Linked DNA regions of Variovorax paradoxus EPS. Each later gene encodes a partner of the first gene's protein in a complex. Links are inferred from orthologs where the notes say so. Each region holds a gene or a part of one and is shown in the gene's direction. Other genes may lie near its edges.

Evidence for each region.
Region 2: the proteins of tsaD (region 1) and tsaB are in contact, whole or in part, in a solved structure (PDB 4WQ4), measured with the Escherichia coli proteins. The link is inferred for Variovorax paradoxus EPS from one-to-one orthologs.

The regions. Positions count from the first base shown.
Region 1 is NC_014931.1:4,348,705-4,356,033, reverse strand. What follows is about bases 1,789-4,597. They hold tsaD (tRNA (adenosine(37)-N6)-threonylcarbamoyltransferase complex transferase subunit TsaD), read left to right. Parts: upstream 1,789-2,566; coding sequence 2,567-3,628; downstream 3,629-4,597. Other genes in these bases: VARPA_RS20125 (branched-chain amino acid ABC transporter substrate-binding protein), read left to right, coding at 4,209-4,597; VARPA_RS20130 (Hsp20/alpha crystallin family protein), read right to left, coding at 3,713-4,084; VARPA_RS20140 (nitrate regulatory protein), read right to left, coding at 1,789-2,473. Also shown: VARPA_RS20145 (CmpA/NrtA family ABC transporter substrate-binding protein), read right to left, coding at 1-855; more of VARPA_RS20140, read right to left, coding at 1,196-1,788; more of VARPA_RS20125, read left to right, coding at 4,598-5,501; VARPA_RS20120 (pyridoxal phosphate-dependent aminotransferase), read left to right, coding at 5,517-6,689; VARPA_RS20115 (DMT family transporter), read left to right, coding at 6,772-7,329.
Region 2 is NC_014931.1:6,306,405-6,311,400, reverse strand. What follows is about bases 1-2,736. They hold tsaB (tRNA (adenosine(37)-N6)-threonylcarbamoyltransferase complex dimerization subunit type 1 TsaB), read left to right. Parts: upstream 1-873; coding sequence 874-1,599; downstream 1,600-2,736. Other genes in these bases: VARPA_RS28950 (uracil-DNA glycosylase family protein), read left to right, coding at 2,138-2,736; rimI (ribosomal protein S18-alanine N-acetyltransferase), read left to right, coding at 1,596-2,138; VARPA_RS28965 (DeoR/GlpR family DNA-binding transcription regulator), read left to right, coding at 52-825. In the rest of the region: more of VARPA_RS28950, read left to right, coding at 2,737-2,938; pyrF (orotidine-5'-phosphate decarboxylase), read left to right, coding at 2,967-3,791; VARPA_RS28940 (helix-turn-helix domain-containing protein), read right to left, coding at 3,899-4,633; VARPA_RS28935 (hypothetical protein), read left to right, coding at 4,772-4,996. UniProt on the Escherichia coli protein: Required for the formation of a threonylcarbamoyl group on adenosine at position 37 (t(6)A37) in tRNAs that read codons beginning with adenine.

The DNA.
Region 1 (7,329 bases):
GGCCATCTTGTTCTTGTTCTGCAGGCCGGTGTCGATCCACTTGCTGGCTTCGAGAATCGCGGCGGTCACGGCGCGTGCGGTGTTGGGGTACTTCTTCGTGAACTCGGCGGTGCAGCCGAGCACCTTCTCGGGGTGGTCCTTCCAGATGTCCTGCGTGGTGATGGCGGTGATGCCGATGCCGTCCATGATCGCGCGCTGCCCCCAGGGCTCGCCCACGCAGTACCCGTCCATGTTGCCTACGCGCATGTTGGCCACCATCTGCGGGGGCGGCACGGTGATGTTCTTCACGTCCTTGAACGGGTCGATGCCGGCCGAGGCGAGCCAGCAGTAGAGCCACATCGCATGCGTGCCGGTGGGGAAGGTCTGCGCGAAGGTGTATTCGCGCTTCTCGGTGGCGATGAGCTTGGCGAGCGAGGGAGCATCGACCGCGCCCTTGTCGGCCAGCTTCTTCGAGAGCGTGATCGCCTGGCCGTTGTTGTTGAGGGTCATGAGCACGGCCATGTCCTTCTTCGGGCCGCTCAGCCCCAGGTGCATGCCGTAGACCAGCCCGTAGAGCACGTGCGCCATGTCGATGTCGCCGTTGGAGAGCTTGTCGCGCACGCCGGCCCAGCTGGCTTCCTTGCTGGGGACGATCTTCACGCCGTACTTCTTGTCGATGCCCAGCACCGAGGCCATCACCACGCTCGCGCAATCGGTCAGCGGGATGAAGCCGATCTTCACTTCTTCTTTTTCGGGCTTGTCGGAGCCCTGGGCCCAGACGGCGGCGCGCAGCGCGGGGTCGATGCCCACGGCGCCGATGGCGGCGGCTTGCAGTACGCGGCGGCGGCTGAGGCGGATTGTCAGCAGGTCGGTCATGAGGGCGGGCTCCGGTTGAAGAACGAACAAACAAAAAAAGCAAAGTCGAAAACAAAAAAAGGCGTCCCGACCACGCAGGGGCTGCTCGCGAACGAGCCCTTGCGGGATGGGGACGCCTTTGTCCGGTTCGGTGGGAGACACCCGCCGTTGGGTGCCGCCTGCCTGAAGACCACGAAGGTCTTATGTACTCACCTACGCAAACTGCGTGCCAGTAATCGTGGGATGTGCGGTGCTATCGAAAAAGTAGCTCGAGCGCACGGTGTGTGCAGGGAGAAGTGCCGCCGGGTCTCACCGGCCATCGAAAGCACGTTTTTGTGCGTTGCACCAAGTTGAAACGCTTTCAGCGCGGCCCGCGGGCATCGGGCATCGGCAGGTAGTCGGCCATGGCGAGCATCGACTCCGCCACGTCGACCAGCCGGCGCTTCTGGTTCATGGCGGTCTGGCGCAGCATCTTGTGGGCCTCGTCCTCGCTCAGGCGCCGATGCGCCATCAGCAGGCCCTTGGCGCGTTCGACCACCTTGCGCTCGTTGAGCGAGGCGCGCACGGTCTGCAACTCGTCGCTCATGGCCTGCAGGCGCTGCGACTGCTCCTGGACCATGTCGAGCACCGAGCGCTCCAGCCCGCGGCCGTAGGGGGCGGGCGCCACGGCCTGGGTGCCGGCATCGTCGAAGAACAGGGCGCCGCCGGACTGCGGTGCCAGCGTGCCGAGCAGTTGCTGGTAGGCCTCCAGGTCGGTGCGCGCCTGCGCGGTCTTGCGGTTGCAGAGGGCGCGCAGGTCGGCGGCGAGGCGGTCTTCGACCCTGCGCATCGCGTCGATGCGGCGGGTACAGCAGTCGAACCAGTCCTGGCTCAGCTGGCTGTATTGCGCGTCCGGCGCCGCGGCCAGCGTGGTGCCGATGCGGCGCAGGCGCTCGAGCTCGGCCATGGTGGCGTCGGCCTCGCTTTCGCGCCACAGCACCTGCACCTCGTCGCTCGAGAAATCGGTGAAGACGTGAAAGCAGCGCTCCTGCGATTCGATGAGGTGCAGCCACTGCACGCGCTGCGCCTCGTTGCTGCGGCCCAGCGCCAGCGTGGCGGCGCCGAAGGCGCGCTCCTGGCCCGCGAACTCCTTGCCCTGCATGAAGTTGAACATCGCGACCAGGAGGCGCGAGATCTCGGGGTCGGTGGCGCCGTCGGCCGCCTCGAACACCACGGCCAGCAGGCCGGCGACGAGCTTGGCGAAGGCCGCGGTCGATTGCGCCGGTGCGAGTTCCAGCGCGCCGACGCGCGCGCGCAGCGCGGGCAGGGCGTCCAGCCCCGGCAGCACCCAGGCGATGCGGCTGAACAGGCGCGCGCTGTTGCCGGCGCTTGCACGTTGGCGGGCCTCGGTTTCCAGCTGGTCGAATCCGTTGCGCACCGCCTCCTCGAGCGCCTGGCATTCGGCGATCTGCGGAACGCGCTGGTCGGCAAAGCGCTGGCCGTGCGAGGCGAGGAACACGTTCGACATGCCGCGCTCGCGCTGCAGCGCATGCACCAGCCGGCCGATCAGGCCGACCAGCTCGCTGGTGCGCGCGAGCTGGTCGAGCTCGTCGATTTCGCACTGGCGGGCGGCGATGAGGAAATGCAGGCCGGATTTCATGGTGGGTGGGGAAGGGGGCGCACACCGTCGCTGCAACATCCGTGCCTTGCCCCTTTGCGGGCGTCGCTTGCAGGCGCCACCTACACTCGCCGCATGCTCTTGTTGGGAATCGAATCATCCTGCGACGAGACCGGCGTGGCGCTGGTCGAGTCGCACGGCGACGCGCTGCCGGTGCTGCTTTCGCACGCGCTGCACAGCCAGATCGCAATGCACCAGGCCTACGGCGGCGTGGTGCCCGAACTGGCCAGTCGCGATCACATCCGCCGCGTGCTGCCGCTCACTGAAGCCGTGATGGCCGAGGCCGGGCGCTCGCTGAAAGAAATCGACGTGGTGGCCTATACGCGCGGGCCGGGCCTTGCAGGCGCGCTGCTCGTGGGCGCAGGCGTGGCTTGCGCGCTGGGCGTGGCGCTCGGCAAGCCGGTGCTGGGCGTGCATCACCTCGAAGGGCATCTGCTGTCGCCGTTTTTGAGTGCCGATCCGCCGGAATTTCCGTTCGTCGCGTTGCTGGTGTCGGGTGGCCACACCCAGCTGATGCGGGTCGACGGCGTGGGCCGCTACGAGCTGCTCGGCGAAACCATCGACGATGCCGCGGGCGAGGCCTTCGACAAGAGCGCCAAGCTCATGGGCCTGCCGTATCCCGGCGGCCCGTGGCTCGCGAAGCTGGCCGAAGGCGGTAGCGCGACGGCGTTCAAGCTGCCGCGGCCGCTGCTGCACAGCGGCGATCTCGATTTTTCATTTGCGGGCCTGAAGACCGCGGTGCTGACGCAGGCCAAGAAGCTCGGCGACCAGCTGGAGGCGAACAAGGCCGATCTCGCTGCATCCACGCAGGCGGCCATCGTCGAGGTGCTGCTGAAGAAGTCGCTTACCGCGCTCGACCAGACCGGGCTCAAGCGCCTGGTGGTGGCCGGTGGGGTGGGCGCGAACAAGAATTTGCGTGAGCAACTGAATGCGGCGTGCGCCAAGCGCAAGGTGCGCGCGCACTACCCCGAGCTGCACCTGTGCACCGACAACGGCGCCATGATCGCCATGGCCGCCGCGATGCGCCTTCAATCTGGCCTGTCGCAGGCCAGCGAGCGCTACGCCTTCGACGTCAAGCCGCGATGGCCGATGGCCTCGCTGACCGCCGAGGCTCAGCCGCTGCCCGAGGCGGTGTAAAGAAAGCAACGCGTGCCGCCCTGCAAAGGCAGGGCGGCACGTCGCATCAAAGCCTGGCCGTACGTACGGCCGGTCCTGGCCGCCTTAGTTGATCTGCAGTTGCGACGCCTGGCTCACCGGAACCAGCTTGCCCAGCTTCAGCGTGAGCACGCCGTTTTCCAGCTTGGCTTCGCTCGCTGCGGCATCGATGTCCAGCGGCAGCTCGTAGGCGGCCTTGAACTGGCGCTTGGCTTCGGCCTTGCTGTCGATGCGGACCACGGCGCCTTCGAGGCTGATCGCGAGGTCTTCACGCGAGAGGCCCGGCACGTCGAGCGAGAGCGTCCAGCTCGTGTCGTCCTGCTCCACCAGCGGCGAGCGGCGGGGCGCGGCGAAGGCGTCGTTCACGAAGCGCTCGAAGGCACGGTCGTACGAGCGGGGAACGAAGCGGGTGGTGCGGACGGTGGGTGCGAAAAACATGATGAAAAGCTCCTGAATGAACACAATGGGGACAAGGAATGTGTGTCCCTTACACTGCGCGGCCATTCAATCCTGAGTGCCGCTTGACACCTCATCTAGGCGCAGCCGCACGCGTTTCAAGACGATGACTCCCCCCTTTATTTGGCGCCGCCAGGCCTTGAAATTCGCGGCGCTGGCGCTATGCGCGAGCCCCTTCGCCGCGCTTGCGCAAACCTCGTCCGTACCGCCCGCGCCCATCCGCCTTGCGTTGATCGAGAGCATGAGCGGGCCCTTCGCGAACACGGGCGAAGCGGTGTTCCGCAACCTGCTGTGGGCTGTGGAGCGGGTCAACGCGCGCGGCGGCGTGAAGCTGCCCGGCGGTGCGCGTCCGCTGCAGCTGGACCGCTACGACAGCAAGGGCCAGAACGAGGAAGCGCTCTCCGCATTGCGCGCGGCCATGGACGACGGTGCGCGCATCGTCCTGCAGGGCAACTCGTCGGCCACCGCCGCGGCGCTGGTCGATGCCATCGACAAGAACAACGAGCGCGACCCGGCAAGGCGCGTGATCTTCCTGAACTACGCGGCGGTCGATCCGGTACTCACCAACGAGCGCTGCAGCTTCTGGCACTTTCGCTTCGACGCGCACGCCGACATGCGCGTGGCCGCGCTGATGGACGTGGTGAAGGACGACGCCGCGCTCAAGCGCGCCTACCTGATCGGGCAGGACTACAGCTTCGGCCAATCGGTGCTGCGCGAGGTGCGCCGGCAGCTCGGCGTGCAGCGGCCCGATGTGGAAATCGTCGGCGACGAACTGCACCCGATGGGCAAGGTGAAGGACTTCGCGCCCTACGCCACCAAGATCCTCGCGAGCGGCGCGCAGGCGGTGTTCACCGGCAACTGGGGCAACGACCTCACGCTGCTCGTGAAGGCGGCACGCGAGGCCGGGTTCAATGGCAGCTTCTATACCTTCTACGGCAACGCGCTGGGCGCGCCGGCGGCCATCGGCGATGCAGGCATCGGCCGTGTGGTGGCCGTGGCCGACTGGCTGCCGAACGTGCAGACCGCGCAGTCGGAGGCGTTCTACCGCGCGTTCCGTGCGCGCTTTCCGAAGCCCGCGGACGACTATGTGCACATGCGGATGCAACTGCTGGTCGAATCGCTCGCGCAGGCCGTCGAGCGCGCCGGAAGCGTCGATGCCGTGGCGGTGGCGCGCGCGCTGGAGCAGGCCGACGTGAGCCTGTACGGCCAGCGCGGCCGCATGCGCGCGGCGGACCACCAGTTCCAGCAGCAGCTCGTGGTCGGCGTGATGGACCGGCAGGGCAAGCCCGGCGTGCAGTTCGATGTCGAGGGCTCGGGCTATGGCTTCCGCGTGATCAAGACGATCGCCCCGGAGCGCGCCGAACTGCCGACTTCGTGCAAGATGAAACGACCCTCATGAACAGGACAACAGCAGATGCGTGAAGCCATCCACAACCTCGAAGCCTCCAAGATCCGCGAGGTCGCCAATGCTGGTCTGGGCCGCGACGACGTACTGGCCTTCTGGTTCGGCGAGAGCGACGAGGTCACGCCGGAGCTGATCCGCCAGGCTGCCATCGAATCGCTGCAGCGCGGCGAAACTTTCTATGCCCACAACCTCGGCTTGCCCGAGTTGCGCGAGGCAATTGCGCGCTACACCAGCGCGCTGCATCCGGCGGTCGATGCGTCGCGCATCGCGGTCACTTCGGGCGGCGTGAGCGCGCTGATGCTGGCGGTGCAGGCGCTGGTCGAGGCCGGCGACGACGTGGTCGCGGTGACGCCGGTGTGGCCGAACCTCACGGCGCAGCCGGCGATCATGGGGGCGCACGTACGCACGGTGCCGCTGGTGCCGGTGCAAGGGCAGTGGACGCTCGACTTGCCTGCGCTGCGCGCGGCGGTCACGCCGAAGACGAAGCTCCTGATCGTCAACGCGCCCAACAACCCCACCGGCTGGACGATGACGCGCGACGAGCAGCAGGCCGTGCTCGATCACTGCCGCCAGACCGGCACCTGGATCCTCGCCGACGAGGTGTACGAGCGGCTCTACTTCGAGTCGACGCCGAACAGCTGCGCGCCGAGCTTTCTCGACATCTCGAAACCCGACGACCGGCTCGTCGTGACGCACAGTTTCTCGAAGAGTTTCCTCATGACCGGATGGCGCCTCGGCTGGCTGGTGCTGCCGCCCGCGATGGTCGATGGCATCGGCAAGCTGATCGAGTTCAACACCTCCTGCGCGAGCGTGTTCACGCAGCGTGCCGCCATCGCGGCGATTGCGCACACGGCGGACATCACGCCGCGCGTGGTGGCGCACCTGAAGCTGTGCCGCGACACGCTGGTGCCGCTGCTGGCCGCAGTGCCCGGCGTGCAGGTCGCTCCAGCCAAGGGCGGCATGTACGCCTTCTTCCGGCTCGAGGGCTTCGGCGATTCGCTCGATGTGGCCAAGCGGCTCGTAGTCGAGGCGGGCCTCGGGCTCGCGCCCGGCAATGCCTTCGCGCCCGAGGCGCAGGGCTGGCTGCGCTGGTGTTTTGCGTCGAAAGACCCGCAGCGGCTGGTGCAGGGCGTGGAGCGCCTGCGCCACTGGCTGGCGGCGCAACCGCAACGCAAGGGCTGATCCGGCCCGGCTGCAATTTCGTTCAATACGCGGGGCATGCGGCCCGCGAAGCTTGGCCTTTCTCGAAAGCGAAAGGTCATGCATGTCGGAACGAATCAAGGGAATGGTGTTGTGCGCGCTGGCGATGGTGACCGTGGGCAGCACGGTGGTCGCCAGCAAGGTGATTGCGGGCGGCCTGCCGCCGTTTACCGCGACGGCGCTGCGGTTTGCGATGGCGCTGCCTGTGTTTCTTTTGCTGTTGCGGGTGACGCGCACGCCGTGGCCGCGGCCTGATCGGCGTGATCTGGTGCTGCTCTTGTGCCAGGCCGGGCTGGGAAGCGTCGGCTACACGGTGCTGTTGATTTTGGGCGTGCGGTGGGCGCCGGCTGCCAGTGCCGGCGTGGTGGCGGGGACGCTGCCGGCTGTCGCTGCGCTGGTGGCGGTGCTGGCGTTGCGCGAGCGGCCTGGGCGCTATCTGGTGGGCAGCATCGTGCTGGCGACGGCGGGGGTGCTGGCGATCAGTTGGCCAGGGGAGGGCGCAGCAGGGGACTCAAAATCCCCCGCCGCGCTGCTGGGCAACCTGCTGGTGCTGGGCGCGGTCGTCTGCGAGGCGATGTTCATCCTGCTCAACAAACGCCTGCGGGTGCCGGTGCGGCCGTTG
Region 2 (4,996 bases), 2.0 Mb from region 1 along the record:
AATAACAAGAAAACTCGTGCAGAAATCGTGCAGCCCGGCTACCATCGGCCGATGCTCACCCGCCAGCGCAAGCAACACATCCTCTCGGTCCTGCAGCGCGACGGCAATGTCGTCGCCAAGTCGCTCAGCGAAGAACTCGCGCTCTCCGAAGACACCATCCGGCGCGACCTGCGCGAGCTGGCGGCCGAAGGGCTGTTGCAGCGCGTGCACGGCGGCGCGCTGCCCATTGCGCCGGCCGACACTGATTTCGCCAGCCGCCAGCAGCTCGCGCCCGACGAGAAGGTGGCCATCGGCCGCGCCGCCGCGCGCCTGGTGAAGCCGGGGCAGGTGGTGTTCATCGACGGCGGCACCACGGCCGTGCAGCTCGCGCGCCATCTGCCGAAGAACCTGCAGGCCACGGTGGTGACGCACAGCACCTCGGTTGCGATCGAGCTGGTGTCGCACACGCAGCTCGAAGTGGTGCTGATCGGCGGGCGCCTGTTCAAGCATTCGCTGGTGGCGGTGGGTGCCGCGGCCATGGGCGCGATTGCGCGGGTCCACGCCGACACGTACTTCATGGGCGTCGCGGGCGTGCACGCCGAGGCCGGGCTGACCACCGGCGACATCGAGGAGGCCGAGATCAAGCGCGCGCTGATGGCCGCGTCCGCCGAGACGGTGGTGCTGGCCTCGTCCGAAAAGCTTGGCGTGGCGTCGGCCTGGGTGATCAACCCCGTCACCGCGGCGACGAGCTTGCTGGTATCGCCGGACGCGCCCGCCAAGGCGTTGGCTCCGCTGCGCAAGGCCGGGCTCGCGATCCTGCGCAGCGACGATCCGGGTGCCGGCTGATACATCCCCGCGCGGACATCGCCTCGGGGCGCCCTCGATAATCGGGGGATGCCCACTGCGTCCCGCCTCCTCGCCTTCGACACCAGCACCGAGCACCTGTCGGTGGCCGTGCAGAACGGCGAGCAACTGCTCGCGCACAGCGGCGCCGGCGGTGCGCAGGCTTCGACCACGCTGCTGCCGCTGATCCAGCAATTGCTGGCCGATGCCGGGCTGGCGCTGGGCGATCTCGATGCCATCGTCTTCGGCCGCGGGCCGGGTTCTTTCACGGGTCTTCGCACAGCCTGCTCGGTGGCGCAGGGCCTGGCCTTCGGCGCCAACGTGCCGCTGCTGCCGGTCGACACGCTGCTGGCCGTGGCCGAGGAGGCGCGCCACGCCTTCGGCGCCCGGCAGGTGGTCGCCGTGCTCGACGCGCGCATGGACCAGCTCTACGCCGCCCGCTACGACTTCGATGCGGCCGGCCCGCTCGGCGGGGACGACGAGCCGCTGCTGCTGGCGCCCGAGGCGCTCGAAGTGCCCGCCGGCTGGTCGCTCGCCGGCAATGCCTTCGCCGCCTACGGCCCGCGCCTGGCGCCGGCCACTGCCCGCCACGAAGTGCTGCCGACCGCCACCGCGATGCTGCGGCTGGCGCCCGCGCTGCTCGCGGCCGGGCGGATCGTGCCAGCCGCACAGGCCTGGCCGCTCTATGTTCGCGATAAAGTGGCGCAAACCACCGAGGAGCGCGCCGCCATCAAGGCGGCTGCTGCTGCCGCTGTGACGCCACCCACCACCGCATGAGCGCTGTCCTCCAGCCCGTCGAAGCCCGCCTCGAGCCGCTCACCATCGAGCGGATCGAGGCCGTCTGCGCGGTCGAGCAGACGGCCTACACGCACCCCTGGACGCGCGCGAACTTCACCGATTCGATGGCCGTCGGCTATCACTGCCAGTGCCTGCTGGCGCCTGGCCTCGCAGAGGGCGTGACCTCGCCGGTCACCAGCCTGGGCGAAACGCTCATCGGCTATTTCGTCGCCATGAAGGGTGTCGACGAGGTGCATCTGCTCAACATCACCGTGGCGCCGGCCTTCCAGCGCCAGGGCTGGGCGCCGCTGATGCTGGAGGCGCTGACCGGCTGGTCGCGCGCCGAGGGCGCGCAGTGGCTCTGGCTGGAGGTGCGCGAGAGCAACCGGCGCGCGCTGGAGATCTACGCGCGCCAGGGTTTTCGCAGCGTCGGCGTGCGCAAGGGCTACTACCCGGCGTTCGAAGGCAAGCGCGAAGACGCGGTCGTGATGAGTTTGCGTTTGAACGAAACAGGCTCCGCCTGGGGAGCCCTGAAGTAATGACCGCCGTGCAGACACTGAAGCTCGATGCGCGTCAGCGCGCGATGCTCGACGAGATGGGGGTGAAGGTCTGGTGGCCCGTTCCTCAGGCGGCCGAAGTGGTCGAGGCTGCGCCGGTCGCCGAAGAAGCGGTCGCGGCGGCGCCGGAACCTGTCGCCGAGCGGTACGTGGCGGAAGCGCCGGTTGCCGCGCCAGCGCCTGCGCCTGTCGCAAGGCCCGTGGCGGCACCCGCGCCGGTTGCACGCCCTGCGGTGACGCCAACGCAAGGCGCCGCCGTGCTCGTCGAAGCGCCCTGCCGCCTTTATGCCGACGCGGCCGAAGCCCCGGCTTCCCCGCAAGGCGGCTGGCTCGTCGTGGCCGACATGCCCCCCGAGGCCGACGGCCGCCACGGCGAGCCTTTCTCGGGCGATGCCGGCCGGCTGCTCGACAACATGCTGCGCGCCCTGAAGCTGCACGACGGCAAGACGCCGGTGCACCTCATGCGCACGCACCGCGGCGTGGCCGCCGGCCAGCCCGGCAGCCCGCGCCAGATGGACGAAGCCTTCGCGGAGCACGCCGCTGCGCTGGCGCCGAGCGTCGTGCTGGCGATGGGCCCGCTGGCCGCGCAAAGCCTGATGCAGAGCGGCGATCCGCTGGGCAAGCTGCGCGGCCGCGCGGTGCCGCTGGCGTCGATCAATGGCGTGCCGGTGGTGGCGACCTACCACCCGGCGTACCTGCTGCGGAATCCCGCCGACAAGGCGCGCGCCTGGGCCGACCTGTGCCTTGCCGCGGAACAGCAAACGCCCTCGAAGCAGGGCTGACGAAATGGGGTCCTTAAAATCGGCCCCCATGACTTTTCTCGACAAGCTGGCCGCCGCACAGCAAAAAAACGGTTCGTTGCTCTGCGTGGGGCTCGATCCCGAGCCAGCCAGGTTTCCCGGGGGATACAAGGACGACGCCGGCAGCATCTATGACTTCTGCGCGCGCATCGTCGACGCGACGGCCGACCTGGTCATCGCCTTCAAGCCGCAGATCGCCTACTTCGCCGCGCACCGCGCCGAAGCCCAGCTCGAAAAACTCATGGAGCATATGCGCCGCAACGCGCCCCACGTGCCGGTGATCCTCGACGCCAAGCGCGGCGACATCGGATCGACCGCCGAGCAATACGCCATCGAGGCTTTCGAACGCTACGGCGCCGACGCGGTGACGCTCTCGCCCTTCATGGGCTTCGACTCGGTGGCGCCCTACCTCAAGCACGAGGGCAAGGGCGCGTTCCTCTTGTGCCGCACCAGCAACCCGGGCGGCTCCGATCTTCAAGGCCAGCGGCTGGCGGACATCGAAGGCCAGCCCTTCCTCTACGAACATGTCGCCAAGCTGGCACAAGGGCCGTGGAACCTCAACGGTCAGCTCGGCCTCGTGGTGGGCGCGACCTATCCGGCGGAAATCGAGCGTGTGCGCGAGCTGGCGCCGACGGTGCCGCTGCTGATTCCGGGCGTCGGCGCCCAGGGCGGCGATGCGGTCGCCACCGTGCGCGCCGGCTGGCGGGCCGATGCGCCGATCATCGTGAATTCGTCGCGGGCGATCATCTACGCCTCGTCGGGCGAAGACTTCGCCGATGCGGCGAAGAACGCCGCGCGCGCCACCCGCGACGCGCTCGAAGCCGCCAAGCCCTGAGGCGGCCGATCAGCCGTTCACGCTGAGCCTGTCGAAGCGCCGCGCAAGGCTTCGACAAGCTCGGCCCGAACGGTGCGGGGGCGTGCCTCCGCGTCCGGACATCGTTTTCAGGCTCGGCGGAGGCGGGTGAAGAGCTCGAACTCCCAGTTCCGCATCCCCAGCAGCAGCGTGTAGCCCTCGCGGTCCTTGGCCGACAGCTTCTGGTCGGTCTGGTGCTGCTGCGCGAAGTCTTGCGCCACGCGCTGCAGGCGCTCCAGGAAGGCCGGCGCCAGCGAGCGGCTGATCGAGCCGTGCACCAGCAGCAGGCCCTCGGCCGGGCCGTCGAAGCCGCCGCGGTAGTAGTCGAGCACCACGTTCTCGCGGAAGAACTCCATCACCGGTCCGTGCGGCCGCCAGCGGAAGGTCTTGGCGAGCTTCAGGCGATACCGGTTGAGCGGGCGCAGCTCGATGATGCCGATGCGGTCCAGCTGCGCGAGGCAGCCGATGCACTCGGCCTCGCTGATCCGGTAGGCCGTCACGATCTGCTCCAGCGTCCACTGGCTCAGCACGCTGATGGCCACCAGCAGCAGTTTCTTGTCCTTGACCACCGCCTTTTCCTGCTCCTGCGTCAGTTCCTTGAGCAGCGGCTGGGCGTCGGCCACGCGGCGGGCGAGTTCGGCGAAATCGATCTTCAGGGCCCGGCAGATGGCATCGACGCGCGACAGCGGCATGTCGCTCTTGGCCAGCATCCGCTTGACGCTGGATTCGGCCATGTCGAGCGACCGGGCCAGGTCGGCGTAGGTCATGCGGGCGTTCTTGAGTTCGTTCTTGAGGGCGAGTACGAGGTCGACGGTGGTGCTCATGAGGGGTGCGGGGCGCTGGGTGGGTATTAGAAAAGGATACCGTTGGGTGTGAAATAGTGCCTCGTATCGATTCTCGATGCCGCCGGAGAGGCTGGCAACTAAATTCCGCGGCTCGTTACCCACCCACCGAGGTCCGCCATGCTCCTGCCCACTTTCAGCCGCCGTGAACGCGCCCTGCTCTTCACCTTCGCGCTGCTTACGCTGCTCGCCTTCTTCGGCCCTGTGCTGCCGGCTGCCGACGTGGCGTTCGCCTCGGTCTTCGCGGACAACCGGGCTTGGCACGGGCTGCCGAATGCGATGGACGTGCTGAGCAACCTGCCGTTCGTGGTCATCGGCTTCCTCGGGCTGTACCGCCTGAACCGG